DNA from 2 places in the Pseudomonas syringae pv. tagetis genome. Region 2 is predicted to be linked to the other one. Evidence: predicted binding sites of a transcription regulator. Region 2 holds the regulator's gene; the other holds the start of a gene.
The links. The regulator sigma-54, encoded in region 2, starts transcription at its own class of promoters, with help from an activator protein. The targets are predictions, from matches to a motif close to ANTGGCATNNANNTTGCTNT.

Region 1: glnK (P-II family nitrogen regulator) is a predicted target of sigma-54. The motif match lies at 1,921-1,940, and genes of this name have one in related genera.

Annotation. Positions count from the first base shown of each region.
Region 1 covers NZ_CP092923.1:117,732-132,648, reverse strand. Annotated here, with positions in the region: gene MME58_RS00595 (MFS transporter) at 1-434, opposite strand, end outside; gene MME58_RS00590 (LysR substrate-binding domain-containing protein) at 512-1,420, shown strand; gene MME58_RS00585 (accessory factor UbiK family protein) at 1,463-1,729, opposite strand; gene glnK (P-II family nitrogen regulator) at 2,147-2,485, shown strand; gene MME58_RS00575 (ammonium transporter) at 2,519-3,856, shown strand; gene MME58_RS00570 (secondary thiamine-phosphate synthase enzyme YjbQ) at 4,098-4,523, shown strand; gene sutA (transcriptional regulator SutA) at 4,622-4,954, shown strand; gene MME58_RS00560 (HAD family hydrolase) at 5,026-5,718, opposite strand; gene xerC (tyrosine recombinase XerC) at 5,711-6,610, opposite strand; gene MME58_RS00550 (DUF484 family protein) at 6,613-7,347, opposite strand; gene dapF (diaminopimelate epimerase) at 7,361-8,191, opposite strand; gene lysA (diaminopimelate decarboxylase) at 8,196-9,443, opposite strand; gene lptM (LPS translocon maturation chaperone LptM) at 9,453-9,599, opposite strand; gene cyaY (iron donor protein CyaY) at 9,806-10,138, shown strand; gene MME58_RS00525 (DUF1289 domain-containing protein) at 10,141-10,377, shown strand; gene rnk (nucleoside diphosphate kinase regulator) at 10,514-10,921, shown strand; gene MME58_RS00515 (class I adenylate cyclase) at 11,044-13,890, opposite strand; gene MME58_RS00510 (TIGR02647 family protein) at 14,073-14,321, opposite strand; gene MME58_RS00505 (hypothetical protein) at 14,539-14,817, opposite strand; gene gltP (glutamate/aspartate:proton symporter GltP) at 14,911-14,917, opposite strand, start outside.
Region 2 covers NZ_CP092923.1:4,753,751-4,768,667, reverse strand. Annotated here, with positions in the region: gene MME58_RS21220 (class II fumarate hydratase) at 1-139, shown strand, start outside; gene MME58_RS21215 (tetratricopeptide repeat protein) at 173-634, shown strand; gene MME58_RS21210 (superoxide dismutase) at 636-1,247, shown strand; gene MME58_RS21205 (HPr family phosphocarrier protein) at 1,434-1,706, opposite strand; gene rapZ (RNase adapter RapZ) at 1,723-2,580, opposite strand; gene ptsN (PTS IIA-like nitrogen regulatory protein PtsN) at 2,583-3,047, opposite strand; gene hpf (ribosome hibernation-promoting factor, HPF/YfiA family) at 3,059-3,367, opposite strand; gene MME58_RS21185 (RNA polymerase factor sigma-54) at 3,443-4,936, opposite strand; gene lptB (LPS export ABC transporter ATP-binding protein) at 5,119-5,844, opposite strand; gene lptA (lipopolysaccharide transport periplasmic protein LptA) at 5,845-6,393, opposite strand; gene lptC (LPS export ABC transporter periplasmic protein LptC) at 6,380-6,952, opposite strand; gene MME58_RS21165 (KdsC family phosphatase) at 6,961-7,500, opposite strand; gene MME58_RS21160 (KpsF/GutQ family sugar-phosphate isomerase) at 7,500-8,474, opposite strand; gene MME58_RS21155 (ATP-binding cassette domain-containing protein) at 8,779-9,588, shown strand; gene mlaE (lipid asymmetry maintenance ABC transporter permease subunit MlaE) at 9,588-10,385, shown strand; gene mlaD (outer membrane lipid asymmetry maintenance protein MlaD) at 10,385-10,852, shown strand; gene MME58_RS21140 (MlaC/ttg2D family ABC transporter substrate-binding protein) at 10,872-11,522, shown strand; gene MME58_RS21135 (STAS domain-containing protein) at 11,519-11,824, shown strand; gene MME58_RS21130 (BolA family protein) at 11,939-12,178, shown strand; gene murA (UDP-N-acetylglucosamine 1-carboxyvinyltransferase) at 12,201-13,466, shown strand; gene hisG (ATP phosphoribosyltransferase) at 13,621-14,256, shown strand; gene hisD (histidinol dehydrogenase) at 14,381-14,917, shown strand, end outside.

The DNA of each region.
Region 1 (14,917 bases), 1.3 Mb from region 2:
GTTTGCCGAATACTCATGGCCAACCCACGTTCACCCTCTTTGAACCAGGCCATGATCGCTCGCCCACTGGCCCCGTTGACGCTGCTGCCGAGCAAGCCAACCACGAACAGGCCTGAAGCCAGTAATACGACCGTGGGTGCGTAAGAAGCCAGCATGGCCAATATCAGTAAGGCAATCCCCGAACTGAGCAGTCCTGTCAGCAGCACGGGACGGTCTCCCCAGCGGTCAGTCAGCAGCCCCCACGGGATCTCGCTGATGGCGATGCCTAATCCTAAAACGCCCAGTACAAGTCCCAGTTCGCTGTTATCCAACTGGTAGGTAGCCCGCATATAGACTGCGGTCGCGGGCAGCCCTCCTACAACGCTGGAAAAGCTTGCGTTGGCGGCCACGCCGACACCGAGCACTTTCCAGCGATGACCGTTATCTACAGTCATAAGAATCCCACTATTTAATTGGTTGTGGATCGCAAGATTCTCATGGGAGTATCGTCTCGAATATCAAATTATTTTGCGTGTTCGTCCCGAAAAGCAGGATTGTCATGAGACCGGTAAATTTCGACTTAGATGTCATGCGCAGTTTCGTAACAGGGGTCGAACTGGGCAGTTTTGCCAAGGCCGCGCAAAAGCTCGCGCGCTCCACATCGGCCATCAGCGCTCAATTGAAAAAGCTGGAAGCTCAGGCAGGCTCGCCACTGTTCAAGAAGTCCGGACGCAAGCTGGCGCTGACGGATACAGGGGAAGTGTTACTCAACTATTCCAGACGGCTCTTGAGCCTCAACGATGAGACGGTAACGGCGGTGTCCGAACTCAAGCTCAAAGGATGGGTTCGTCTTGGGCTTCAGGAGGACCTGGGCAGTTTTCTGCCGACCGTGCTTGGGCGATTTGCCAGAGCTCACCCCGATGTTCGAGTCGAGGCGCGGATTGCACGTAATGCAGACCTGCTGAACCGCATCGAAAACGGTTCTCTCGACCTTGCGGTGGCGTGGGGAGGAGTCAAAAAGAATGGGTACCAAGAGACGATAGTGGAGTTGCCCATGCAGTGGATCGGCTCGTCTCACCGGTATCTCGACTGGCGTGTCGAGTCAGGCAGCCCGCTTCCTGTTATCGCCTTCGATGCGCCTTGCCCCTTTCACTCAAAGGCGACCGACGCATTGGATGTTGCAGGGATTCCCTGGCATCTTTCCTTCACCAGTTCCAGTCTCAACGGCTTGTCTGCCGCCACCGAGGCTGGTCTGGGCTACACCATCAGAACGGCTCTCGGCCTCCAGTCAGGCACCGAGCTTCTCAATACTGAAGACCGGGGCTTGCCGCCCTTGCCCTCCATAGCCCTCACGTTGCACAGGCGAGAGGCAAATCCCAATCCTCTGACCGAGCGGTTGTCGAACATCGTGATACAGGCGATCAGAAGCGAGGTTGTCTGACCGCATTGGTCTGGAACGCCGTTTCTGACCCCAGACTACGAGTCACTCTGCCTTTTCAGCCCCGCCTGCCTTCTCTTCCAGCTCGGCCATTCTGGCCTCCAGCGCCTCAAGGCGGGCGCGCGTACGGGCGAGGACAGCCATCTGGCTATCGAATTCTTCACGGCTGACCAGATCCAGTTTGCTGAAGCCGCTTTGCAGCAGAGCTTTGAACTGGGTCTCGAATTCGCTGCGAGGTATAGGCGTCTCACCATTGAACAGGCGGGAGGCGTGGCCGCTTAAGGCGTCAAGAAAGGCTTTGGGCGCGAGCATGATGATTTTCCTGAATCAGATGGCGGCAGTGTAACACGCAGTGTCTATAGTCAATTCGAGGGCGCGAGGTGCACGCTTATGGAGCGACATACCGTGCACATGAGCACCATTACTGTGCATTACCTGCGCCGTGAATTCGGCCTGAAGGCGTAAACCCTGCTCAAGAGCCTGTATTCAATGAATATTCGCGAGATGGCAAGCTTTCTGCTTAGTGGCTTACGACCCATGCACTGATGCAGTCGCTGTGACGAATGCAGTGCGGCAGGCGGAGCGGGGAAGTGTTTCGTCAGAAGCGGTTTTCTGGAGTTGGCCTGGCCTGATCAGGCGGCCGACACGTTACAAAGCCAGACACTGCGCTTAGACTTGAGTCGGGTTTGTTTTCCTGGGGCAAGTCCACCAATTCGGGAGAAAGTTTTCATGAAGCTAGTCACTGCCATCATCAAGCCGTTCAAACTGGATGACGTGCGCGAGTCGTTGTCGGAAATCGGCGTGCAGGGCATAACCGTCACTGAAGTCAAAGGCTTCGGGCGTCAGAAGGGTCACACTGAGCTTTATCGCGGTGCTGAATACGTCGTCGACTTCCTTCCCAAGGTGAAGATCGATGTCGCCATCGATGACAAGGATCTGGATCGAGTCATCGAAGCCATAACCAAAGCCGCCAACACCGGCAAGATCGGTGACGGCAAGATTTTTGTGGTCAATCTGGAACAGGCCATTCGCATCCGTACCGGCGAGACCGATACAGACGCTATTTAAGCCGCCAAACCCAACGCCCCAGGAGAAAACAATATGACTCTGCGTCAATTCGCAGGGCTCGGTGCCCTGTTGTCCCTCGCATTACCTGGTCTTGCCCTGGCGGCTGATCCAGTGGCCGAGCCGGTGCTGAACTCTGGCGACACCGCATGGATGCTGACGGCGACCGCTCTGGTCCTGTTCATGACCATTCCCGGTCTCGCGCTGTTCTATGGCGGCATGGTCCGCTCGAAAAACATCCTGTCCGTGATGATGCAGTGTTTCGCAATCACCGGTCTGATCAGCATCCTGTGGGTCGTCTACGGCTACAGCATCGCGTTCGACACAACCGGTATGGAAGCGGGCGTCGTCAACTTCAACTCCTTCTTTGGCGGTATGGGTAAAGCGTTCCTGGCGGGTATCACGCCGGCGAGCCTTACCGGTCCTGCTGCATTGTTCCCTGAGGCGGTGTTCGTCACCTTCCAGATGACCTTTGCAATCATCACTCCCGCCCTGATCGTCGGTGCTTTCGCAGAACGCATGAAGTTCTCCGCGATGCTGATCTTCATGGGTATCTGGTTCACTCTGGTCTACGCGCCAATCGCCCACATGGTCTGGGGTGGCGTCGGTGGCCTGATGTGGGACTGGGGCGTTCTGGACTTCGCTGGCGGTACTGTCGTGCACATCAACGCCGGTGTAGCCGGTCTGGTGGCCTGCCTGGTACTGGGCAAGCGCAAAGGCTTCCCGACCACGCCAATGGCTCCACACAATCTGGGTTACACCCTGATCGGTGCCGCGATGCTCTGGGTCGGCTGGTTCGGCTTCAACGCCGGCTCCGCTGCAGCGGCCAACGGCACAGCCGGTATGGCGATGCTGGTGACTCAGATCGCTACCGCTGCTGCTGCCCTGGGCTGGATGTTCGCCGAGTGGCTGACTCACGGTAAGCCAAGTGCTCTGGGCATTGCTTCGGGCGTGGTTGCCGGTCTGGTCGCCATTACCCCGGCGGCCGGCACGGTCGGCCCGATGGGCGCTCTGATCATCGGTCTGGCAGCAGGCGTGATCTGCTTCTTCTGCGCCACCAGCCTCAAGCGCAAGCTTGGCTACGATGACTCTCTGGATGCATTCGGCGTGCACGGCATCGGCGGTATCGTCGGCGCAATCCTGACCGGTGTATTTGCAGCACCGGCACTGGGCGGTTTTGGCACTGTCACCGACATCGGTGCTCAGGTCTGGATTCAGTTCAAGGGCGTTGCGTTCACCGTCGTCTACACCGCAATCGTGACCTTTATCATCCTGAAAGTTCTGGATGCGGTCATGGGCCTGCGCGTCACCGACGAGGAAGAGTCTGTCGGTCTGGACCTTGCGCAGCACAACGAGCGCGGCTACAACTTGTAAGCCGCCGCACACGCAAAAAAGAATGCCCGGTTTCCGGGCATTTTTTTGTCTGACGTTTGCGGATATACCACAGATTTTTGCTGTCATTGATCTTGCCCGTGTCAATGATTTCGGCACCGTGACGCAGCGCAGGTAACGATGTTGCGACAGTCTTCGTTAACTTGCAGGGAAGCCGGTTTATTGCGCGCTTTGCTTTTTTCTCAGTCGAGTTAGAATGCGCGCCGAAGGTGCGGAGAACGGTATGTGGCATCAATCCAGGATTGCCTTGCGGGCCAGGCCCCGCGGGTTTCATCTGGTGACCGACGAGATAGTCGCGGGCTTGCCCCCGTTGCGCGACTGTCGTGTCGGGCTACTGCATGTATGGCTGCAACATACCTCGGCTTCGTTGACCATCAACGAAAATGCCGATCCGGCGGTACGTCGTGACTTTGAGCGTTTTTTCAACCGTCTGGTGCCTCAGGGCGTGGACGGCTATGAACATGACGACGAAGGCCCTGATGACTTGCCAGCGCATTTCAAGGCCAGCCTGCTGGGCTGCCAGTTGGTTCTACCGGTGACGGCAGGGCGACTGGCGCTGGGCACCTGGCAAGGTATTTACCTGGGCGAACATCGGGACGCTGGTGGGTCTCGTAACGTCCTTGCCACCCTTCAGGGTGAGTGGACATAACCGCTGGGATCAGCGGTTGTTGAATTTTTCCGGTTGCCTTAGCAATTTTGGGCTGTTGGGCTATAAATAATCAGCTTTCGCAAGTCATGAGGTAGAACATGAGCGACGACGACGATACTAACGACGATCTGGTAGACGACCTGGAAGGCGAAGAGGACGGAGAGGAGCTTGCAGCTGCCTCCCCCGAAGACGACGCAGCCGAACCAGACGATTCCGACGTTCCGGCGGCACCTGCAAAAGGCAAGGCCAAGGCTGCAGTCTCGGTCGATGAACTGCCCAGCGTAGAAGCCAAGAACAAAGAGCGTGATGCGCTTGCCCGTGCCATGGAGGAATTCCTGGCGCGTGGTGGCAAGGTGCAGGAAGTGGAGGCCAATGTGGTCGCCGATCCGCCCAAGAAGCCTGACAACAAATACGGTAGCCGCCCGATCTAAGGCTGCATGACTGTATGAGAAGAAGCCCGCCGTCGCTGCGGGCTTTTTCTTGGACGCTTCTCAGGCCGTTTTCACGCCCAGCGTGCGAGTACTTCCGGCAACTGCGACAGGTTGTGGATCTCTGCATCCGGCAGCCGATCTGCGTCCCAGGCTTTGCCTTGCGGGTTGTACCAGATGGCACGCATGCCAGCCTTCTGGGCACCTGCGATATCGTCGCTGGGGTGATCACCTACATGCACAGCCGCATCGGCATCGACTTTAGCGCGCCGCAACGCTTCCACAAACGGCGCAGGGTCGGGTTTGCCGATGCCCAGATCTTCCGCACACAACGCAAAGGCAAAGTAGTCCGCCAGCCCCAGACGGCGCACGTCGGCATTGCCGTTGGTAATCACGCCCAGCGTGAACGTCTTGGCAAGAATCTCCAGAGTGGGCTGCACCTCCGGGAAAATCTGCACCTGATGACGCCCCTGCAGGAAGACTTCAAAACCCTGATCGGCCAGGTCCTGCGCCTTGTCTGACTCATAGCCTGCATCTTCGAGTGCATGAAACAGCACACGGCGTCGCAGTGCGCTGATCCGGTGCTTGAAAGACGGGTCTTCAGCCACAAGACGCGTGCGGATTTCCCACAAATGCTCGACAGGAACCGGCCCCAGCTTCGGCGCGTGTTCGGCCAGCCATTCACGCAATGCCTCTTCGGCACCGACAATGGCGGGGGCGGTGTCCCAGAGCGTGTCATCAAGATCAAACGTCACCAGCTTAATCATCTGCAGCTCCTTTACGTTTGGCTCGGGGATGGGCGCTGTCATAAACAGTAGCCAAATGCTGGAAGTCCAGGTGCGTATATATCTGCGTGGTCTTGATATCCGCATGGCCCAGTAGCTCTTGTACGGCGCGCAAGTCCTGCGACGACTCAAGCAGGTGACTGGCGAAGGAGTGACGCAGCATGTGCGGATGCAGGTTCTGCCCCAGCTCGCGCTCACCGGCCGCCTTGAGCCTAACCTGAATCGCGCGTGGACCAAGGCGCTTGCCTTGCTGAGTGACAAACACGGCGTCGTCCTGCGGATTGCTCAGGGCGCGTAGCGGCAACCAGATCTCCAGCGCCTGGCGGGCCTTGCTGCCGACGGGCAGCACGCGAGTCTTGCTGCCTTTACCCACTACCTGCACCAGCCCGTCGCGCAGGTCCAACTGGTCCAGGTTCAGACCGGTCAGTTCAGACAGCCGCAACCCTGACGAGTAAAGCAGCTCAAGGATGGCCTGATCCCGGTGCGCCAGAAAATCATCTTCAACGCCACCGTCCAGCAATTGCGCGGCACGGTCAGTGTCCAGCGTCTTGGGTAGACGCCGTTCGCCCTTGGGCGGTGACAGGCCGTTGGCAGGGTCATGCTGACAAGTACCCTCGCGATTGAGGTACTTGTAGAAGCCACGCACCGCCGAGAGCATCCTCGCCAGACTGCGTGACGACTGGCCTTGCTGATGCTGGCGGGCGGTAAAGCTGCGCAAATGCTGGATATCCAGATCATTCCAGCTCGACAGCTGCGCTTTCTGGCAATACGCCAGGACCTTGCTCAAGTCACGTCGATAGGCTTCAAGCGTATGAGGCGACACCTGGCGCTCACTGCGCAGGTGCATGCAGTAGGCGTCCAGATGCTGTTCCATGGCTAGCGGACCGAGCGTAACGAGTGAGCGAAACGTGGCAGCAGGCGGCTCAGGACATCGGCGATATAACTGAGAAACAGGGTGCCGACCGAGCTTTTGTAATGCTGCGGATCACGACTGCCGATGGCCAGTACACCATGCAGGCCCAGATGATTGAGGCTGGCGATGGCGGTAGAGCCGACTTCCTTGCCTTGCTCTGCGCCAAACAGAAACGCCAGCTCATGCTCACGCAGAGCACCGCAGATGATCTTCTCGCCAATCAGACCGCCGATGGCTTTCTGTGCTTCCGCACTGCTGACCCAGCGACCCACTTGCATCGGACTGTCGCTGAACAGAATAAGACTGACGAAGGGCACCTGAAAATCCTGACGCAGACTGTCTTCCACCGCGATGACAAGCTCGTCCAGGCTGGTGGCATCCATCAGGGCGAGGTTCAGACGTCGGGTCTTTTCGAACAGTCGGTCGTTGTCGCGAGCAACATCCATCAGTTGCGAAAGGCGATGACGCATTTCGATGTTGCGTTCGCGCAGCAGCTTGAGCTGACGCTCGACCAGCGAAACGGTATCGCCGCGCTGGTGCGGGATACGCATCGACACCAGCAGTTCGTCATGCTCGGCGAAGAAATCAGGGTGTTCAAGCAGGAAGGCGATGACCGCCTCTGCTTCAAGGTCTGGCGCTGCGCTATCGACAGGCGATTCGCAGGGTGTGCCTGTTGAAGCGGGAGGTTGATCGGTCATGCTGGTTACTCACTCAAAGACGAACTTGGCCTTCATAAACCCTGACTGCGGGGCCGGTCATCATGACGGAATGCCCCGGGCCAGCCCACTCGATGGACAGGCGACCTCCGGGCAGGTCGATCAGCAGCGGTGAATCCATCCAACCCTGGCTGATGGCCGCAACCGCCGCCGCACAGGCACCGGTGCCACAGGCCTGGGTCTCTCCGGCACCGCGCTCCCAGACGCGCAACTGCGCACGCTGGCGGTCCACAACATGAAGAAAGCCTACGTTGACCCGTGCAGGAAAGCGCGGGTGATGCTCGATCTTTGGCCCCAGTTCATGCACCGGTGCGTTATTGATGTCATCGACCCTCAGCACCGCGTGTGGATTGCCCATGGACAGCGCAGCCAGTTCGACATTCTGCCCGTTCACGTCAACGTTGTAACGGGTGGCCTGCTCCGGTGCCTGGAAGGGTATCTCTTCCGGGACAAACCTTGGTGGCCCCATATCGACGCTGATCTGCCCGTCGCTACGAATATCCAGCTCGATAATGCCGCTCTTGGTTTCGACGCGTATCTGTTTCTTGGCCGTCAGGCGCTTGTCGAGCACGAAGCGGGCAAAGCAGCGCGCGCCGTTGCCACACTGTTCGACCTCGGAGCCGTCGGAGTTGAAGATTCTATAGCGAAAGTCCACATCCGGATTGTTCGGTGCCTCGACCAGTAAAAGCTGATCGAAACCGATACCGGTGTGGCGGTCGCCCCATTGTTTGGCGTGCTTGGGCAAGATATGCGCGTGCTGACTCACCAGGTCCAGGACCATGAAGTCATTACCCAGCCCGTGCATCTTGGTAAAACGCAGCAGCATGGGATTACTCCGGCAGCAGGCTTTCGCCAGCGAACAGCTCGGCCACGGTTTCGCGACGACGCACTTCAAAAGCCTGGGAACCGTCGACCAGTACCTCAGCGGCACGGCCACGGGTGTTGTAGTTCGAGCTCATGACAAAGCCATAGGCCCCGGCTGAATGAACTGCCAGCAGATCGCCTTCGGCCAGCGCCAGCGCCCGGCCCTTGGCCAGGAAGTCGCCGGTCTCGCAGATCGGCCCTACGATATCGTAGGTACGGGGCTCGCTGTCACGCGGACGCACCGCAGTGACGTCCATCCAGGCTTGATACAGCGCTGGGCGAATCAGATCGTTCATTGCCGCATCGACGATGGCGAAGTCCTTGTGCTCGGTGTGCTTGAGGTACTCGACACGGGTCAGCAACGCGCCTGCGTTGGCCACGATGAAGCGTCCCGGCTCGAATAGCAGCCCCAGGTCACGGCCGGCAAGACGCTCGCGCACCGCTTTGATGTAATCCGCCGCCAGCGGAGGCTCCTCATCGCGGTAGCGCACGCCCAGACCGCCGCCCAGATCGATGTGGTGCAGGTGAATGCCGCAATCGCCAAGGCGATCGACCAGATCCAGCAGGCGATCCAGCGCATCGATGAACGGTTCGAGCGTGGTCAGTTGCGAGCCTATGTGGCAGTCGACCCCGATCACTTCCAGGTTCGGCAGTTGCGAGGCGCGAATGTAAACATCTTCGGCCGCCGCGATCGCGATACCGAACTTGTTTTCTTTAAGGCCCGTGGAGATATAAGGGTGAGTGCCTGCGTCCACATCGGGGTTTACCCGCAGCGATATCGGCGCACGAACGTTGAGTCCGGCAGCCACTTCCTGCAAGCGCTCCAGCTCGTCAGTGGATTCGACGTTGAAGCAGTGCACGCCGACTTCCAGCGCACGGCGCATGTCCTCACGGGTCTTGCCGACGCCGGAAAACACGATCTTCTCGGCTTTGCCGCCAGCGGCCAGCACACGCTCCAGTTCACCACGCGAAACAATGTCGAAACCGGCACCAAGGCGCGCCAGGACATTGAGTACACCGAGGTTGGAGTTGGCTTTTACGGCGAAGCAGACCATGTGCGGCATGCCGCTCAACGCATCGGCGTAGGCACGGTATTGCGCTTCGATATGAGCGCGCGAGTAAACATAGGTCGGCGTGCCGAAACGCTCGGCAATGGCAGACAATGCTACCCCTTCCGCGAACAGCTCACCGTCGCGGTAGTTGAAGGCGTCCATGGGATTCCCTTAAAGATGCTTGTGCGATTGCGATTTGGCTTGTTCGTCCGGGGTTTTGCTGTCGTCCGGCAGATACAGCGGGCCTTTCTGGCCACAGGCCGTGACAAGACAGGCAACCGCGACAAGCGCAGCAAGCGAAGAGATCAGGCGCTTCATGGCGAAATCCTTTGTAAAAGCATTAATTGCGCCCGAGTATACCGACCACCCGGCAGCTTGCCTATGCGAGGGACCTCCCGTCCGGCGGGCCTGGGATATTAATGCGCTCATGTAGCAACAACTGGCGGTTAAACTTTGCATTTGCCCGACAGCGTCCGTATCTTGCCCTTCTGCGCCATCAGCAGACACTTATCGAGGTTCCCGTAATGAGTTTGACCGAAGCGCGCTTTCACGACCTGGTCGATGCGACTCAGCAGAATATCGAAGATGTTTTCGATGAGAGTGGCCTGGATGTAGATCTGGAAAATTCGGCCGGTGTATTAACCGTCAAGTTCGAAGGCGGCTCGCAGCTTATTTTCAGCCGTCAGGAGCCACTCCGTCAGCTCTGGCTGGCAGCGAAATCGGGTGGCTTCCACTTCGAATACAACGAAGAAGAAAGCTATTGGGCGTGCGACACCAGCGATGAGTTGCTCAGCGAGATGCTTGCTCGTATCACGTTTGACCAAGCCGGCGCCGAGCTGGATTTCTCCGAGATCTGATCGTGAGCCAGACACCCGCTCGACCGCCCAAGCCGCTTTTCAGCAACGTCAGCCCGGCAGTACCTTCGCCGTGTATCAGCCTGTGTCGGCTTGATGAACACAAGGTCTGCCTGGGGTGCTTTCGCCACGTCGAAGATATTCGCGAATGGCGCTCGGCCGATGACGATCGACGTCGCCAGATTCGTCGCGACGCGGACCAGCGTCGAGCCAGCGCCAAGGTCGATCAGGCCGCAGGCTGATACCGCATCGGGTTGTGTATTTGCTGCGCTGTGTTAGTGTCAGGCCCTGCTTCTCCAGAGTGAGAAGCCCGTCAAACCCCGCCCATACGGCGGGGTTTTGTTTTATTCATGGAGAATAAAGGAGTCTGCCCAGACCATGACCACAGCACCTTCGATCATCCTCACCCGACTCGACGTACAGCGTCTTGAAAGCTTTATCGCCAGCCAGGACGAAGACACACCGGGTATCCAGGCGTTACAGGCCGAACTGGACCGTGCCGACCAGGTGGTTGGCCACGATGAAGTGCCTGCCGGCGTTGTGACCATGAATTCGCGCGTGCATTGCCGTGAGGAAGTCAGCGGCAAGGATTACCACCTCAAGCTGGTGTATCCGCAGGATGCAGGCGCGGATGGCACTGTCTCGGTTCTGGCGCCAATGGGGTCGGCCTTGCTGGGCCTGCAGGTCGGCCAGCACATCGACTGGCCCGCACCGGGTGGCAAGACGCTGAAACTGACGTTGCTGGCGGTGGAGTATCAGCCGGAAGCGGCGGGCGAGTACGAGTAATCGAAGACCCTGCAGCCGTAGAACGCCCTCCGCATTCAGGAGCGGACGCAGAGCGTCCAGAAATGCAGTCCACGCTGGAGGGTGCGCAACGAGAGGCGCGTGGGGGAAACGACAAACTTGCGTCAGGCCTGATCCATCGCCTCGTTCAGCAACTTTTCCAGCTCGGCCTTGTGGCGCAGGAAGAGGATGCTCTGCCCGTGTCGGTCATCGAGCAGGCCGGACAGGTCCAGGTCGGTGATGTAACAGCGATAGCGTTGAGGCTCCAGGCGCTTGCCAAGGATTTGCTGCGCAACGGCGGCATACAACTGATCGCCATATTCCAGCTCGGAAAACTCGCTGTTGTCGCAGTACAGAGTGGCGCTCAATTGTCCGGGCGAGGTTTCTTCGATGATTGCCTGCACGTCGTAAAACGCCTTGTCCGCTGCCGTCGGTGCCAGTCGGTGCTCGACACGTCGCGCGAGCCCCGGACCGGAGGGCAACACCTGATAGTAGAGGGTTTCCAGCGATACCGGCTCGGAAGGATCGTCCAGCGGCAATGAAGCGCCTCGGCGGTAAACCAGTGCATGGAAAAAACGCTGCAGAGGCGTCAGCAGGCTTTGTTCGTCGTGATACGGCAGGCGCTGATGCCAAAGCGAATTGTGTTCGTCCAGCACATACACGTCGGCCTCCGGCTCGTTGATCCGGTAAAACACCTGAATACATTCAGGCTGGCCGAGTGGCAGGATCAGGGCCAGGTCATGGCCGTCGAGCGCCTGCGGGTCCAGATGCAACGGACTGTACAGTGGCAGCTCTTCGCCCAGGTACTTGAACAGGCCCGGCAGACTGTTGACCACCACATGGCCGACCTGACCCGGCTTGATCTCCAGCACGTGATACTGCTGCTGCACCTGAATCAGGTAACGGTGATTCAACCGCCTGGCGAGTAACAGTCGGGCCGTGCTGATCAGGTCCTCAACACGCTGGGCGATGGCGGACGCCCGGTTATGGCAGAAACAACGCACGCGAATCTGCGGCTGCTTACCACTCTGCGGCAGGCTGCCGAGCAGTTCGCTCAGGCAGTCGAGCAGGGCGTGCGGGCCGTCGTAACGGCTGACCAGTGTTTCGTTCCAGGTATTGAGGGTGATCTGGTCCAGCGTCAGAACCAGATTTTCCCGAACCCCAGCGTAACTCAGCGAATCGGTACGCTCGGTGGTCATCAGAATATTGAGATCGCGGTGATGCCTGAGCGGGTCGACCCCCACATTGACCAGCAGCAGAATCTCACTGGGCGTACTGGGCATGAGCAACTCGTCGTCTCTGACCTCGGGCAGCGGCAGTTCAATGCTCTGCTGCAAGGCTCCCATCAGGTTGAAAAGTTCGAACTCGCTCAAGTCACTGGTGCCGGGGTGCAGCGCCACGCGGGTCGTGGCGTCGATCACATTGTTGCGATGGCACCAGGTCAGTAGCTCAAGCAGCTCCCGGCTGCGTTTGATCGGCGAAAAATTCGGCCAGTCATGAATGCCCAGATTGCCGTTATACAACGCCCACTGATGCTTGCCCGGCTCGCGTTTGTCAGGGGAGTGCACCAGCGTCAGCGTGTCTTCGGCAAGGTCCGGGGCGATGCCCGGATTGATGAACTCAACCTTGCCCGCCTTGCGCTCGAAAGCGGCATACAGACGCCGACCGAGAATGGTCAGGTCGCGCGCATTGAGCGCGTCGGCGGTGCTTTGCGTTCTGGCGAAGCGGGTCTGAAAGCGGTAGCTGTAATTCAGCTCGTTGACCAGCGCACGGCGCTCGCTGGCCACCTGACGGACTTTCCACTGGCTGCGGCTGTCGAGCAGCGCCAGTTGCCGCTCATCCCAGCCCCACTCCTTGGTCAAGCGCTCCAGCAGCAGACGCTGCCAGCCAACGTTGCGCTGACGAGGCGATCCGGTGAGCTTTTTGTTGACCTTCAGGTACAGGCTGCGCCGCACCAGCTCCAGCCGCTCCGTCTCGTTGCGTGCTTGCAGGTGTTCTTCAATACGCCGGTACACGACCACATAAGGGTCCAGCTCATCGAGATCCAGCTGATTGGCGAACACGGCTTGCTTGAAACGCAGGCTCAGGCACTGCACATGAGGATGCTCGCTGGAATAGACCTCGATCAGCAGTAGCTTGAGCACAGACTTGTAGGGCGATTCGATACCTTTGAACAACTGCCACAATCCGGCACCGATGAATTCCGCAGGAGGAATGTGTGACATCGGTCCGAGGTCGAGCACCTCACTGGCGCGGATGAAGCGTTTGTTCAGCAGGGTATGGGTGTAATCCTCATAGTTCTGCTCTTCATAGACCGGCACCAGCCACCACATCGGGGTACGGCCTGCGAGCCAGATCGCGGTGCGATAAAACTCGTCGAGCAACAGATAATGCTGGGTAGTACCACAATCGTCAGAGCTGAGCTGCGAGTCGCGCTCCCCGTTCCTGAAGCGTTGCGGGTCGATCAGAAAAAAGTGCGCCTCCGCCCCCATTGTCGCAGCCCAGGCTTCAAGTGCCTGGCATTTCTTGCGCAGTTCGGCGATGGCCTCCGGCTCAAGCTCACTGTCGTGGCAGACCCACACATCCATATCGCTTTGTTCGGCCTGAGCCAGTGTGCCGAGGCTGCCCATCAGGAACAGGCCATGAATCGGCTGAGGCGGGTTGCCGTGCCGGGCCTTGTAGGAAAAAGACCGCGTCAGGCGCTGAGCCTCGGCGAGTGCCAAGGCGTCAGGTTCGTATTGCGAGACGCCCGCAGGCGTACCGCCGGAAACATACCCAGGCAACAGAGGGTGATTGACGTGGAAGAACAGTGGCAGCAGTGTCAGAACGCTTTGCTGGCGGGTCGACATGCCTTCGAGCGCACGCGCGTATCGCCCGTCATTGAGCGACAGGAAGCGGTTACGTAACTGGCTGAGAACCTTGCGGTCGATGCCCTCATCCAGGTCGGGGCGAATTTCAGGATTACGCGTCATCGCAACTCAAGGCATCTGGCCTGTGCAGGCGTGGACTTACTGAGCAAGATGGCGGAGAAGTGTGCAGCCGAGCGAAGTGGATTCAGTCGGGTTGTTATTCTGGCGCCAGATTCCTGTATCGACCGGCGTGCAGATAAATAAAGGGCCTGCCACGCTTTTTTGCGCGCAGGCCCCGATGACCGTCAGGCAGCCTGTTTCGAGACGTTGAGGATGGTCAGCAATGACTGGGCGTGTTGGGCGGCTTCAAGTCCGAGGCTGGTCAGATAACCGCCATCGACCTGGGTCGTCAGTCCTTTATCGAAGAGTCTTTTTGCGGCCGCAACGGCAGAGGGTGCCGCCACGTGGTGGACTTTGAGGCCTTCCTGGGTGTTTCCCAGATTGAACAGTGCAAGGATTTCCAGTTCGGCAACCAACTCAGGGGTATACGACATAGGTACTCCAGACTTTTTGTAGTAATCCGACCGCGCCGGCTGGCGGGTGTGTTCTGGAATCGACGTGTCCGATCTGTGCTCGTCGGTTCTGGATGACCGTTGAAGCCGGTTTGGCGTGATGGCCCCGGAGGATCAAGCGGCAGCGGGGCATTTGCAGTGTAGTCAGCGTCTGGCGTGTTTGCAGCATATATCTCGATGGCACAATCCGACCGGGCAGTTACTGTTTTTCCGGTGGCAGTTCGGGCAGGGCGCGTAATGCGGCTTCATACCACTGCGTATCGAACGGACGGTCCTGCTCCAGCAAGGCATCGATTTCGATGGCAAGAACGTGCGCCATCATTTCAAGAATATCTTCACGCTCGTAATTAACCAGCGTGAGCATGTTGAAAACGGCCTTGGCCGCCGGCGGGTTACCGGATTCGATCTGGTTTTCGATGGCTTCGATCAGGGTCGAGGCGGCAAATTCTTCTTCGTCATTGTCGATTGCGTCGTTCATGGTCAATCCTCTGTCAAGGCAGGCAGTCTAACCGGCGACCTGAAAACAACAAACCCCGGATATCCGGGGTTTGTCAGTACACGGGTTTAAAGATCAGTCT
Region 2 (14,917 bases):
GAAAGCCGCCGAAATTGCCAAAACCGCTTACAAGCAGGGCCGCCCGGTCATTGACGTGGCCCTCGAACACACCGATCTGCAACGCAGTGAGCTGGAAGTGTTGCTTAACCCCGAAAAACTTACCGCTGGCGGTATTTGATTCCAGTCAGCCAACGTCCCCTGGAGGTATGTCATGCAGCATTGGAAACGCACCATCGAGCAGGCCAATCGCTGTTTCAATCTCGGCGAGTGGGTCGAAGCCCGCGAACTGTATCTCCAGGCGCTGGCGTTGGCGCAAGTACTGTTCGAGCGTTGGGCGGATGTGGATGAAGCCGTCGCAGCCTGTGTGATTTCTCACCACAACCTGGCGGACCTGCACCTGAGCCTGGGCCAGCCGGAGGAAAGTGCCGAGTACCTGTGTGCCATCCATCAGCATCTGTTGCAGACCATGCAGAACCAGCGTCTTCCCCCTGCCCTGCGTGAGGCAGCCTTGCGTCACAGCAGCAAAACCTACGCCGAGCTGTTGAGCTTTATCAGCGAGCACGGCGAATACCCGCGCACTCATCGGTTGCTCAACAGCAGCAGCGAGCACACGCGCTCATCGCTGCAGCGCCGTTCGGCAACCACTTCCGGACTCTTCTACGGAGCACATTGAAATGCCTTATACCTTGCCTGCACTGCCTTATGCATACGATGCCCTTGAGCCGCACATTGATGCGCAGACCATGGAAATCCATTACACCAAGCATCACCAGACTTACATCAATAACCTCAATGCGGCGGTCGAAGGTACCGAGTTTGCTGACTGGTCCGTCGAGAAACTGGTCGCCAGCATCAAACAGTTGCCTGAAAACCTGCGTCCTGCGGTGATCAACCAAGGTGGCGGTCATGCCAATCATTCGTTGTTCTGGGAGGTGATGGTGCCAGGCGGCGGTGGTTTGCCCAAAGGCCCTTTAGAGTTGGCCATCGAAGAGCAATTGGGCGGTTACGACAGCTTCAAAGAAGCGTTTACCAAAGCCGCCTTGACTCGTTTCGGCAGCGGCTGGGCATGGCTGAGCGTCACCCCTGAGAAAAGACTTGTGGTTGAAAGCAGCGGGAATCAGGACAGCCCGTTAATGAATGGCAATACGCCGATTCTGGGGCTGGACGTGTGGGAGCACGCCTATTACCTGCGCTATCAGAATCGTCGTCCCGAATACATCAACGCGTTTTACAACGTGATCAATTGGGATGAGGTGTCTCGACGTTATCAGGCCGCTCTGGCCTGACTCCAGCAACCCGACCCAAGGCAATTTATGCGTTCCGGGATACTCGCGATCAGCAGTGTGCGGTTGGTTCGCCTGACGATAGGGATTGTGCTGCTGGTGGCGGGTATGGCGTTACTGATTGCTCAAGGACTGAGCTGGTTGCGCATGCAATGCTGGTGGTAATGCTTACAGCGATGGGGTGACGGCTTACTCGCCCTCATCAAACCTGTTGTCGATCAGCTCGACCAGGCCATCCAGTGCTTCCTGTTCGAACTCGCCTTCGGTGTGCAGGTGGATCTCGGTACCTTTGCCTGCAGCCAGCATCATCACCGCCATGATGCTTTTGCCGTCGACCATGGTCTGCGGCGATCGGCCGACCCTGATCGTGCAAGGGAACTTGCCTGCTACGCCCACGAATTTGGCAGCAGCGCGGGCGTGCAGGCCCAGTTTGTTGATGATGGTTATTTGACGAGCGGGCATCGCAGTGAAAATCCTTTCAGCTAAGGTCGCGGTGGCGAACCTGAACGTTCTTGAGTGATTGTTGCAAGACCTGGCCGAGCCGTTCGGTCAGGTAGACGGAGCGGTGGTGTCCGCCGGTGCAGCCGATGGCAATGGTAACGTAAGAACGGTTGCTGGCAGCAAACCGGGGCAGCCATTTGTTCAGGTAAGCGAAGATGTCCTGAAACATCTCTTCAACATCGGGCTGCACCGACAGGTAGTCGATAACCGGCTGCTCAAGTCCGGAATGGTCGCGCAGCTCAGGTTTCCAGTACGGGTTGGGCAGGCAGCGTACATCGAAAACCAGGTCGGCATCGATAGGCATGCCGCGCTTGAAGCCGAAGGACTCGATCAGGAACGCGGTGCCTGGCTCGGGCTTGTTCAGCAGGCGAAGTTTGAGTGCGTCACGCAACTGATAGAGGTTCAGGTGAGTGGTGTTGATCTTCAGGTCGGCCAGATCGATGATCGGGCCGAGCAGTGCGGTCTCGTCGCGTATAGCCTCGGCCAGCGAGCGCTCTGCGGTGCTCAGCGGGTGGCGACGTCGGGTTTCCGAAAAGCGCTTGAGAAGGGTTGCCTCGTCCGCATCGAGGTACAACACGTCGCACTGGATGTTGCGTGAGCGTACTTCATCCAGCATCTGCGGAAAGCGGGTGAGATGGCTGGGCAGATTGCGCGCATCTATGGAAACCGCCAGCAAGGGCTCGGCCAACTCGGTATTGATCAGCGCACGTTCGGCCAGCTCCGGCAGCAGGCCGGCAGGAAGGTTGTCGACACAATAAAAACCGCTGTCTTCCAGCACATCCAGCGCCGTACTTTTGCCTGAGCCGGAGCGGCCGCTGACGATGATCATGCGCATGGTCAGTTTCCGTTCTGCACGTCCAGCACCACTTGATAAAGCGCTTCAGAGCTATCAGCACTGCGCAGGCGCTTACGCACATCTTTGTCATCAAGCATGCTGGCGATCTGGCGCAGCAATTCCAGGTGCTCATCGGTAGCGGCTTGTGGGACCAGCAATACGAACAGCAGGTCAACCGGCGCGCCATCGATGGCGTCGAAATCAGTCGGGTTGTCAAGGTGAATGACCGCGCTGACAGGCTGGCTGCACTCGGCGAGACGACAGTGAGGGATTGCAATGCCGTTGCCGAAACCGGTCGAACCCAGTTTTTCGCGGGCAACAAGGCTTGTGAATACTGTGTCCGAAACCATGCCCGGTACTTCACGACCGATCAGGTTGGCGATTTCTTCGAGTACACGCTTTTTGCTGCCGCCCGGCACGTTCACACAGGAGCGGCCGGGGGTCAGGATATTTTCGATTCGGATCATTTAAATGGGCGTTAGCGAGCGGCCGCACCTTTGAGGATGCTTTGCTGCTTTTCCTTATGCTTGAGCAATTGTCGGTCTAGCTTGTCAGTGAGCAGGTCGATGGCAGCATACATATCGTCATGTTCAGCATTGGCAACGACCTCTCCACCATGGATGTGCAACGTGGCTTCGATCTTCTGCTTGAGCTTCTCGACCGTCATCGTGACCTGCACGTTGGTAATCTTGTCAAAATGCCCCTCGAGCTTCTTGAGCTTGAGCTCAACGTATTCGCGAAGGGGTTTGGTCACTTCCAGTTGGTGTCCACTGATGTTGACTTGCATACAGCTTTCTCCTTTGCCAGTGCATAAGGAGACAGGCATGGCGCCTGTCTCTGGGACGCTGTGGCTCGGCCTGCATCACATCAGCCGCTTACGCTCACTGGAAGGCGCTATACCGAGTGACTCGCGGTACTTGGCGACTGTGCGACGGGCTACTTGAATGCCTTGTGCCTCCAGTAAACCAGCGATCTTGCTATCACTCAACGGCTTTTTCTGATTTTCCGCCGCAACCAGTTTTTTGATGATTGCGCGAATTGCCGTTGACGAGCATTCGCCGCCCTCGGAAGTGCTTACATGGCTTGAGAAGAAGTATTTCAGCTCGTAAATGCCACGTGGAGTGTGCATGAATTTCTGAGTGGTCACGCGCGAGATGGTCGACTCATGCATTCCCACTGCCTCGGCAATATCGTGCAGGACGAGCGGCTTCATGGCCTCGTCACCGTATTCGAGAAAACCGCGCTGGTGTTCGACGATCTGTGTGGCGACCTTCATCAGCGTCTCGTTGCGGCTTTGCAGGCTCTTGATGAACCAGCGCGCCTCTTGCAACTGATTGCGCATGAAGGTGTTGTCTGCGCTGGTATCGGCGCGGCGCACAAAGCCGGCGTATTGCGGGTTGACGCGCAGGCGCGGTACTGACTCCTGATTGAGTTCGACCAGCCAGCGCTCGTTGTCCTTGCGCACGATCACGTCGGGAATGACATATTCGGCTTCTGTGGATTCGATCTGTGAGCCAGGGCGCGGGTTGAGGCTCTGGACCAGTTCGATGACCTGGCGCAGCTCGTCTTCCTTGAGCTTCATGCGCCGCATCAACTGACCGTAGTCGCGGCTTCCCAGCAGATCGATATAGTCGGTGACCAGGCGTTGTGCTTCTGCCAGCCACGGCGTTTTCGCCGGCAACTGACGCAATTGCAGCAGCAGGCATTCGCTCAGGTTTCGCGCGCCGACGCCTGCCGGTTCAAACTGCTGGATACGGTGCAGTACGGCTTCGATCTCGTCGAGTTCGATGTCCAGCTCGGGATCGAAAGACTCGAGAATCTCATCGAGCGTTTCGTCCAGATAGCCCTGATTGTTGATGCAATCGATCAGCGTGACCGCCACAAGACGGTCCTTGTCGGACATTGGCGCGACGTTCAATTGCCACAGCAGGTGGCTTTGCAGGCTTTCGCCTGCAGAGGTGCGTGTGGTGAAGTCCCACTCGTCATCATCGTTGCTTGGCAGGCTGCTGGCGCTGGTCTGGTAAATGTCTTCCCATGCCGTATCGACAGGCAGTTCATTGGGGATACGCTCGTTCCATTCGCCATCTTCAAGGTTATCCACAGTCGGCGCGGATTCCTGATAGGTCGGTTCCTGAACGTCAGGGTTGGGCTTTTGTTCGATGTTGTCGGCAAGCGGGTCGGAGTTATCGAAGTCGTCGCCTTCTTCCTGCCGTTCCAGCATGGGATTTGACTCCAGCGCTTCCTGGATCTCCTGCTGGAGGTCCAGAGTGGAAAGCTGAAGTAAGCGGATTGCCTGTTGCAGCTGCGGTGTCATCGTCAGCTGCTGGCCCATTCTCAAGACTAGCGATGGTTTCATGGCAGGGGCTAAACACCTTATTCGCCGGCGCGCATGCGCCATCTACTACAGGCGCCGTGGCGCCAACTTAAGCAAATTATATGCCTGAAACCTGTGCCTTTGCCTAGAGTGGTATGACAAATAAAATATTGTCAATACACTGCGTAGGCATCAATCGGCTGCTAAGCGTAAAGGGCAGTCGATTAAAGGCGGAATTCGTGGCCGAGGTAGACCTCTTTCACCAGTTGGTTCGCCAGAATGGTCTCGGAGTCGCCTTCTGCGATCAGTTGCCCATCGTTGACGATGTAGGCAGTTTCGCAGATATCCAGCGTTTCACGGACGTTGTGGTCGGTGATCAGTACGCCGATACCCTTGGCCTTGAGGTGATGAATGATCTGCTTGATATCGCCCACGGAAATAGGATCAACGCCTGCGAACGGTTCATCCAGAAGGATGAATTTCGGTGCGGTAGCCAGCGCCCGAGCGATTTCCACGCGGCGACGCTCGCCGCCCGACAGGCTCATGCCCAGATTGTCGCGGATGTGGGTGATGTGAAATTCCTGCAGGAGGCTTTCCAACTCCTTGCGACGTGCCCCGGCATCGAGTTCCTTGCGGGTCTCGAGTATCGCCATGATGTTATCGGACACCGACAGCTTGCGGAAAATCGACGCTTCCTGCGGTAGATAGCCGATGCCGGCGCGGGCGCGGCCGTGCATGGGTTGATGGCTGACGTCCAGGTCGTCAATCAGCACGCGCCCCTGATCAGCCTGGACCAGTCCCACGATCATGTAGAAGCAGGTGGTCTTGCCGGCACCGTTGGGGCCCAGCAAACCGACGATCTGGCCGCTGTCGATGGAAATGCTCACATCGCGCACGACCTGTCGGCTTTTGTAGCTTTTAGCCAGATGCTGGGCTTTGAGCGTTGCCATTTACTGGGCCTTCTGAGGTTGATCGGTTTTCTTTTTCGGCTGGATGACCATATCGATGCGTGGACGTGGTGTAGTCACCTTGGCACCGCCATTGGCGCGACCGGCACTGACGACCTGTCTGACCGTGTCGTAGACGATTTTCTCGCCTTCGGACGTGTTGCCATCATTGATGACCTTGGCCTTGTCGATCAGGACGATGCGGTCCTGCCCGGCGTAATACTGGATGGTGACGGCGTAAGCCTGCACGATCGGTTTATCAACTGCAGGCTTCTGCTCGTAATAAGCCAGATTGCCGACAGACGTGAACACGTCCACTTCGCCTTGGGCATTACGCGTGATCGTCACGGTGTTACCAGTGATTTTCATCGAGCCCTGGGTGATGATCACGTTGCCCTTGTAGGTCGCTACGCCTTTCTTGTCATCGAGCTGAGCATCGTCAGACTGGATGTGGATCGGCTGATCGCGGTCGGTTGGCAGGGACCAGGCGCTCGCGCTTCCCAGTGCTGCGCCCAGGCCGAGCAATAAAGGAAGAGTTTTAACGAGCCTCATACTGTCCTCTTACGTTGGACAGCAGGTCCATCCTGCTGTCTTTCAAATACGCTTTCATTCCCTTGGCCGTAGTCACACCGCCTGCGCCGTCGATTCTAACGTCTTGCTCGGTCTGCGCATATTGCTTCTGAGGGAATACGGTCATACGACTGGTGGTGATAATAGTCGTACGTTGTTTTTCATCGGTACGTTCGACGCGTACGGAGTCGATAAGCTCGACCTGGTCGCCACCGGACGAAACCTCGCCTTTCTTGCTCTGCACGTGCCAGGGAAACTCGCCGCCGCGATACATATGCAGATCCGGCGTAGTCAGCAGGGTCACGTCAGTGGCCTTTACGTGCTCGACCTTGTCGGAGGTCATGTCGTATTGAAGCGTGCCGTCCGGCAAATACTGAACACTATGGGCATTGATCGCATAGTAGTCGATGACCGTGTCATCGACCGTTGCGACCGGTTGGTCCATGAAGCTTTCCGGACTGATATTCCAGTAGCCGACCGCTGCCAGCAGCAGCGCCAGTACCCCGAGAAGCAGGAACTTGCGAATTTTTTTAGTGAACATAATGGCTTCTATAAATAGGCGGAGTGAGCCGCTTCAAGGTTGCCTTGCGCACTCAGGATCAGTTCGCAGAATTCGCGCGCTGCGCCTTCGCCGCCCCGCGCCTTGGTGATTCCATGTGCGTGCTCGCGTACAAAAACGGCCGCATTGGCGACGGCCATGCCCAGTCCGACGCGCCTTATGACTGGCAAGTCTGGCAGATCATCGCCCAGATAGGCGACTTGTTCGTAACCAAGCTGGAGTTCTGCAAGCAGTTTGTCCAGCACCACCAGCTTGTCTTCGCGTCCCTGAAACAGGTGCTCGATGCCCAGGCTCTTTGCCCGACGCTCGACGATCGAGGTCTTGCGGCCGCTGATAATGGCTGTCGTGACGCCCGAGGCTATCAGCATTTTTATGCCTTGGCCGTCCAGGGTGTTGAATGTCTTGATCTCGCTGCCGTCTTCCATGAAATAAAGACGGCCGTCGGTGAGTACGCCATCGACGTCGAAAACGGCCAGTTTGATAGCCTTGCCGCGTTGCATGAGATCCTGGGTCATCGTTTCGGTTTCCATTACATGACGCCTGCGCGCAAAAGGTCCTGCAGGTTGAATGCGCCAACCGGCCGGTCATTCTGGTCTACGACAACAAGTGCACTGATTTTGTTGTCTTCCATGATTTTCAGCGCTTCGGCGGCCAGCATTTCGGCATGAGCCGTTTTGCCGTGAAGCGTCATGACTTCATCGATGACGGTCTGACGGATGTCGACAGGGCGATCCAGTGTTCTGCGCAAATCGCCGTCGGTGAAGATGCCGGCCAGTGTGCCATCGGCCTCGACAATTGCAGTCATGCCCAGCCCCTTGCGAGTCATTTCAAGCAGCGCATCCCGTAGCAGGGTGCCGCGTTGCACGCTGGGCAATGCGTCGCCGGAGTGCATGACATTCTCGACCTTGAGCAGCAGGCGACGACCCAGCGCGCCACCCGGATGGGAAAATGCAAAGTCTTCTGCCGTGAAACCCCGTGCATCGAGTAGCGCCACGGCCAGGGCGTCGCCCATGACCAATGCGGCAGTCGTCGATGAGGTCGGCGCCAGGTTGAGCGGGCAGGCCTCATGCACGACATGGGCATTGAGGTTGATGTCGGCAGCCTTGGCCAGAATGGACTCCGGGTCGCCGGTCAGGCTGATCATCTTTATGCCCAGCCGCTTGATCAGCGGCAGCAGGGTCACGATCTCGTTGGTGCTGCCGGAATTTGACAGGGCGAGAATGATGTCATCACGGGTGATCATGCCCATGTCGCCATGACTGGCTTCAGCCGGGTGCACGAAAAAAGAGGTGGTACCCGTGCTCGCCAGCGTGGCGGCAATCTTGTTGCCGATGTGTCCGGACTTGCCCATGCCGACCACAACGACTCGACCCTTGCTGGCGAGGATCATTTCGCACGCGCGCACAAAGTCGCCGTCAAGACGTTCGAGCAAGCCGTGTATGGCTTCTATCTCAAGACGAATGGTGCGTTGCGCCGATTGGATCAGGTCAGTGGATTGGTTCATGTCTGGAAGGGGTCAGCCTGCTGAAAGGCGGCGATTATAGCGGTAATGAACGATTCCCTCACGTCTGATCGTCGTTGTGTTGTTTTTAAACGAATTTCCTACGTGTTCGAGGGTCTGTATCCACGCCTGTTGCCATAACATTGTGGTACAGAATAATTCAGCGAATACCTGAACCGCTCGGTTCTCTTCTTGGGGGCGGGTGGCGGCGGTGGTATAGTTCGCGGCCTGTTCGGCGCGCCTGGACAGCTTGTCGGGCTCCAAGAACCGGCGGCTGCTGGCGAATGCTGTATCGCAAGGAGTTTAGATGAGTCCTGATGACGCCTATGCGGTCGAGTTGAAAGGTGTGTCTTTCAAACGCGGTACGCGCAGCATTTTCAATAACGTAGATATTCGTATTCCGCGGGGCAAGGTCACCGGGATCATGGGGCCGTCCGGTTGTGGCAAGACTACCTTGCTGCGCCTGATGGGCGCGCAGTTGCGTCCGGGCGAAGGCCAGGTCTGGGTCAATGGCCAGAACCTGCCGGAGCTGTCGCGCAGCGATCTGTTCGATGCCCGCAAGCAGATGGGCGTGTTGTTTCAGAGCGGCGCGCTGTTTACCGATCTGGACGTTTTCGAAAATGTCGCCTTTCCCTTGCGTGTGCACACCGAACTGCCGGAAGAAATGATCCGCGACATCGTACTGCTCAAGCTCCAGGCCGTGGGTCTGCGCGGTGCGGTTGAGCTGATGCCCGACGAATTGTCGGGTGGCATGAAGCGTCGTGTCGCGCTGGCCCGTGCAATCGCACTCGACCCTCAGATCCTCATGTATGACGAGCCCTTCGTCGGGCAGGATCCTATTGCGATGGGGGTATTGGTGCGCCTGATCCGGTTGCTCAACGATGCGTTGGGTATCACCAGTATCGTGGTGTCTCATGATCTCAGCGAAACGGCGAGCATTGCCGATTACCTGTATGTCGTGGGCGACGGTCAGGTGCTGGGGCAGGGCACGCCCGAGGAATTGATGTCCTCGGACAATCCACGAATTCGTCAATTCATGACCGGCGAGCCTGATGGCCCTGTACCGTTTCACTATCCGGCACCGGATTTTCGCGAAGATCTATTGGGGAAGCGCTGATGCGCAATAAGTCACTGATGGACAGGGTTCGCCTGTTGGGGCGCTCGGCCATTGATATTGTTACTGTTCTGGGGCGTTCCGGTCTGTTTCTGGTCCATGCCCTGCTCGGTCGCGGCGGCGCGGGCAGCAGTTTTCAGTTGCTGGTAAGGCAGCTTTATTCGGTCGGCGTCATGTCGCTGGTCATCATTGTGGTGTCCGGACTGTTCATCGGGATGGTGCTGGCGCTGCAGGGCTTCAGCATTCTGACCAAATACGGTTCCGAGCAGGCAGTCGGCCAGATGGTCGCACTGACCCTGCTGCGTGAACTCGGGCCTGTGGTGACGGCTTTGCTGTTCGCCGGCCGTGCCGGTTCTGCATTGACCGCCGAGATCGGCAACATGAAATCTACCGAGCAGTTGTCGAGCCTTGAGATGATCGGTGTCGATCCGCTCAAGTACATCGTTGCGCCCCGCTTGTGGGCAGGTTTCATCTCGCTGCCGATTTTGGCGATGATTTTCAGTGTGGTCGGTATCTGGGGTGCTTCCTGGGTGGCGATCGATTGGCTGGGAGTCTATGACGGTTCTTTCTGGTCGAACATGCAGAACAGCGTTTCTTTCACGAACGATGTGCTCAATGGGGTGATCAAAAGCGTCGTATTTGCCTTCGTGGTGACGTGGATCGCCGTTTTTCAGGGTTACGACTGCGACCCCACTTCCGAGGGGATCAGCCGCGCGACGACGAAAACCGTCGTATATGCCTCATTGGCCGTTCTGGGACTGGACTTTATTTTGACCGCCTTGATGTTTGGAGATTTCTGATGCAAAACCGTGCCATCGAAACCGGAGTCGGTCTGTTCCTGCTGGCCGGGATACTGGCTCTGCTCCTGCTGGCCCTGCGAGTCAGTGGTCTGAGCACAAGTGCGAGCACTGACACGTATAAACTTTATGCCTACTTCGACAATATTGCCGGTTTGACTGTCAGAGCCAAGGTAAGCATGGCTGGCGTCACCATCGGCAAGGTAACGGCGATCGACCTGGATCGCGATACCTTCACCGGTCGTGTGACGCTTGAGATCCAGAAGAAGGTCGACAACCTGCCTTCCGACTCGACGGCGTCGATCCTGACCGCTGGCCTGCTGGGTGAGAAATACATCGGTCTCAGCGTCGGTGGCGACGACAAGCTGCTAAAGGACGGTGCAACCATTCATGACACGCAGTCGTCGCTTGTGCTGGAAGACCTGATCGGGAAATTCCTGCTCAATACCGTAAGTAAAGACGCCAAGTAAGCCAAGTAAGGAGTTTTAAATGATCTCTACCCTGCGCCGCGGTCTGCTGATATTGCTGGCCACCTTGCCGATGCTGGCCAATGCTGCGGCAACGCCTTCGGCTCACGATCTGGTGGAACGTACCACCAAGGAACTGTTGAGCGATCTGGCGACCAATCGTGAGCAGTACAAGTCCAATCCGAGTGCTTTTTACGACGCGCTGAACCGTATTGTCGGACCCGTCGTCGACGCTGATGGCATTTCCAAAAGCATCATGACCGTGAAGTATTCCCGCAAGGCGACGCCTGAACAGGTGAAGCGTTTCGAAGAAAACTTCAAGCGCAGCCTGATGCAGTTCTACGGTAACGCATTGCTTGAGTTCAACAACCAGGGCATCACCGTTGCGCCTGCCAAGGATGAAGGCGACGACCGTACCAGCGTTGATATGCAGGTCAAAGGCAACAACGGTGCCGTCTACCCGGTTTCCTACACGCTGGTAAAACTGAACGGCGAGTGGAAGGTGCGTAACGTTGTCATCAACGGTATCAATATCGGCAAGCTGTTCCGTGATCAGTTCGCCGACGCCATGCAGCGCAACGGTAACAACCTGGACACTACGATCAATAACTGGGCTGGCGAAGTCGCCAAGACCAAGTCCACTGTAGATGCTGCGCAGAAGCCTGCACAATGAGTGAGTCCGCTGTCCGGCTTGTCGGTCCGGGCGAACTCCGGTTGATCGGTGTGCTGGATTACCGCACCGGTCCGCAGCTGCGCAAGCAGGGTGCGGCGCTGATCAAGTCCGGCGATCTGGCCGACCTGACGCTCGACTGCTCGGGCGTCGAGAAATCCAGCAGCGTGGGTCTTGCCTTGCTGCTGGCTTTCATGCGCGATGCCAGGGATGCAGGCAAGTCGATCACGGTCCGGTCGCTGCCTGAAGACATGCGCCAGATAGCCCGCGTATCAGGTCTGACCGAGTTACTGGACACCCACTGACAGGCATTATCGAGAAAGCCCTTTATCCGGGACCTGCTTGTCGGGCTTCGCATAACATGGGCTTTTTTGTATGATGGCCGACCCGCGCGCGTACAGCGCCGATCGAGGTTAAGCATGCAGGCCGTAGAAGTTAAAAGCTTCCTTGAAGGAAAGCTGCCGGAAATCAAGGTGGAAGTCGAAGGCGAAGGCTGCAACTTCCAGCTGAATATCATCAGCGACGAATTGGCTGGCCTGAGCCCGGTCAAGCGTCAGCAACAGATTTATACCCATCTGAACCCCTGGATTGCCGATGGCAGCATCCACGCGGTGACCATGAAATTTTTCAGCCGCGCTGCATGGGCCGAGCGTTCCTGAGCCAATTGGTGTCGAGACTCTAATGGATAAATTGATTATTACCGGCGGCGTTCGTCTTGATGGCGAAATTCGCATTTCCGGCGCAAAGAACTCTGCCTTGCCGATTCTTGCCGCCACGTTGCTGGCTGACGGGCCGGTCACTGTTCAGAACCTGCCACACCTGCACGACATAACCACCATGATCGAGCTGTTCGGTCGCATGGGCATCGAACCTGTGATCGATGAAAAACTCAGTGTCGAGATCGACCCGCGCACCATCAAGACGCTGGTCGCCCCGTACGAACTGGTAAAGACCATGCGTGCGTCGATTCTGGTCCTGGGCCCGATGGTCGCTCGTTTCGGCGAGGCCGAAGTGGCGCTGCCAGGTGGCTGTGCCATCGGTTCGCGTCCGGTTGACCTGCATATCCGTGGTCTTGAAGCCATGGGTGCGATCATTGACGTCGAGGGTGGCTACATCAAGGCCAAGGCACCTGAGGGTGGCTTGCGTGGCGCCAACTTCTTCTTCGACACCGTGAGCGTGACCGGTACGGAAAACATCATGATGGCTGCGAGCCTCGCCAACGGTCGCAGCGTGCTGCAGAACGCTGCGCGCGAGCCCGAGGTTGTCGATCTGGCCAACTTCCTGATCGCGATGGGTGCGAAAATCCACGGTGCTGGCACCGACACTATCACCATTGATGGCGTCAAGCGTCTGGGCCCGGCCACCTACAAGGTCATGCCTGACCGTATCGAGACCGGCACCTATCTGGTAGCCGCCGCCGTCACCGGTGGTCGCGTGAAGGTCAAGGATACCGATCCCACCATCCTTGAAGCTGTTCTGCTCAAACTTCAGGAAGCCGGTGCGGAAGTCACGACCGGTGAAGACTGGATCGAGCTGAACATGCACGGCAAGCGTCCAAAGGCTGTCAACGTGCGTACCGCGCCGTACCCGGCGTTCCCGACCGACATGCAGGCGCAGTTCATCTCGCTCAATGCGATTGCCGAAGGCACGGGTGCGGTCATCGAGACCATCTTCGAAAACCGCTTCATGCATGTGTATGAAATGCACCGCATGGGCGCTCAGATCCAGGTCGAAGGCAACACGGCCATTGTCACCGGGACCGAAGTTCTCAAGGGCGCGCCAGTCATGGCAACCGACCTTCGGGCGTCGGCCAGTCTGGTGATCTCTGCGCTGGTTGCCCAGGGCGACACGCTGATCGATCGCATCTACCACATAGACCGTGGTTACGAGTGCATCGAAGAGAAGCTGCAAATGCTGGGCGCCAAGATCCGCCGCGTTCCGGGCTAGTAGCGTGCGGTCCTGATGCCACCGACATCGGGGCCGCCTGTTCTGTCGCGGGTGTGATTTCTGATTCGTTTCACTTCAGGCCGAACAGGCTTGAGGGTTGCCATGCGCCGCTTGCGTCGTGACAAAAGTTTCCTGATAAGGACTTACGTTTCCCATGTTGACCATCGCACTGTCCAAGGGCCGCATTCTTGATGACACCCTGCCGCTTCTTGCTGAAGCGGGCATCGTGCCGACCGAGAATCCGGATAAGAGCCGCAAGCTCATCATCCCCACGACTCAGGCCGATGTGCGCCTGCTGATCGTGCGAGCCACCGATGTGCCGACCTATGTCGAGCATGGGGCTGCCGATCTGGGTGTCGCGGGCAAGGATGTGTTGATGGAGTACACCGGCCAGGGCCTGTACGAGCCGCTGGACTTGCAGATTGCCAAGTGCAAGCTGATGACTGCAGGCGCTATCGGTGCCGTTGAGCCCAAGGGTCGTCTGCGCGTGGCGACCAAGTTCGTCAATGTTGCCAAGCGTTACTACGCCGAGCAGGGCCGTCAGGTCGATATCATCAAGTTGTACGGCTCCATGGAGCTGGCACCGTTGATCGGTCTGGCAGACAAGATCATCGACGTGGTCGACACCGGTAACACCTTGCGAGCCAATGGCCTTGAGCCGCAGGAACTCATTGCGACCATCAGCTCGCGGCTGGTGGTAAACAAGGCGTCCATGAAAATGCAGCATGCACGCATTCAGGCCCTCATCGACACCCTGCGCAAGGCAGTGGAGTCGCGACACCGTAGCTGATTCACTCACGCAACGTTGAGTTGCGTCCAGCTATCCGTGTCATAGCCAGATTTCTCAGGTGCCTGCGCGGATAGCTTGGTAGCTTTAGGCTCCTGAGCATCCGCCAATTATTGAGGCCACCGCTATGACCACGCCCACTGCAATTCGCCGACTCGACGCTGCTGATCCGGATTTCGCACGACATCTGGATCATCTGCTGAGCTGGGAAAGTGTGTCTGATGACTCAGTCAACCAGCGCGTGCTCGACATCATCAAGGCGGTGCGCGAGCGTGGTGATGCGGCACTGGTCGAGTTCACCCAGAAGTTTGACGGGCTGCAGGTCGCTTCGATGGCCGACCTGATTCTGCCTCGTGAGCGCCTGGAGCTGGCGCTGACCCGCATTACGCCGGTTCAGCGCGAAGCACTGGAAAAGGCTGCCGAGCGTGTGCGCAGCTACCACGAAAAGCAGAAGCAGGATTCCTGGAGTTACACCGAGGCCGACGGTACGGTGCTGGGCCAGAAAGTCACACCGCTCGACCGTGCAGGTCTGTATGTACCCGGTGGCAAGGCCTCTTATCCGTCCTCGGTATTGATGAATGCCATACCGGCCAAAGTGGCTGGCGTGACCGAAGTGGTCATGGTCGTGCCCACGCCGCGGGGTGAGATCAACGAACTGGTACTG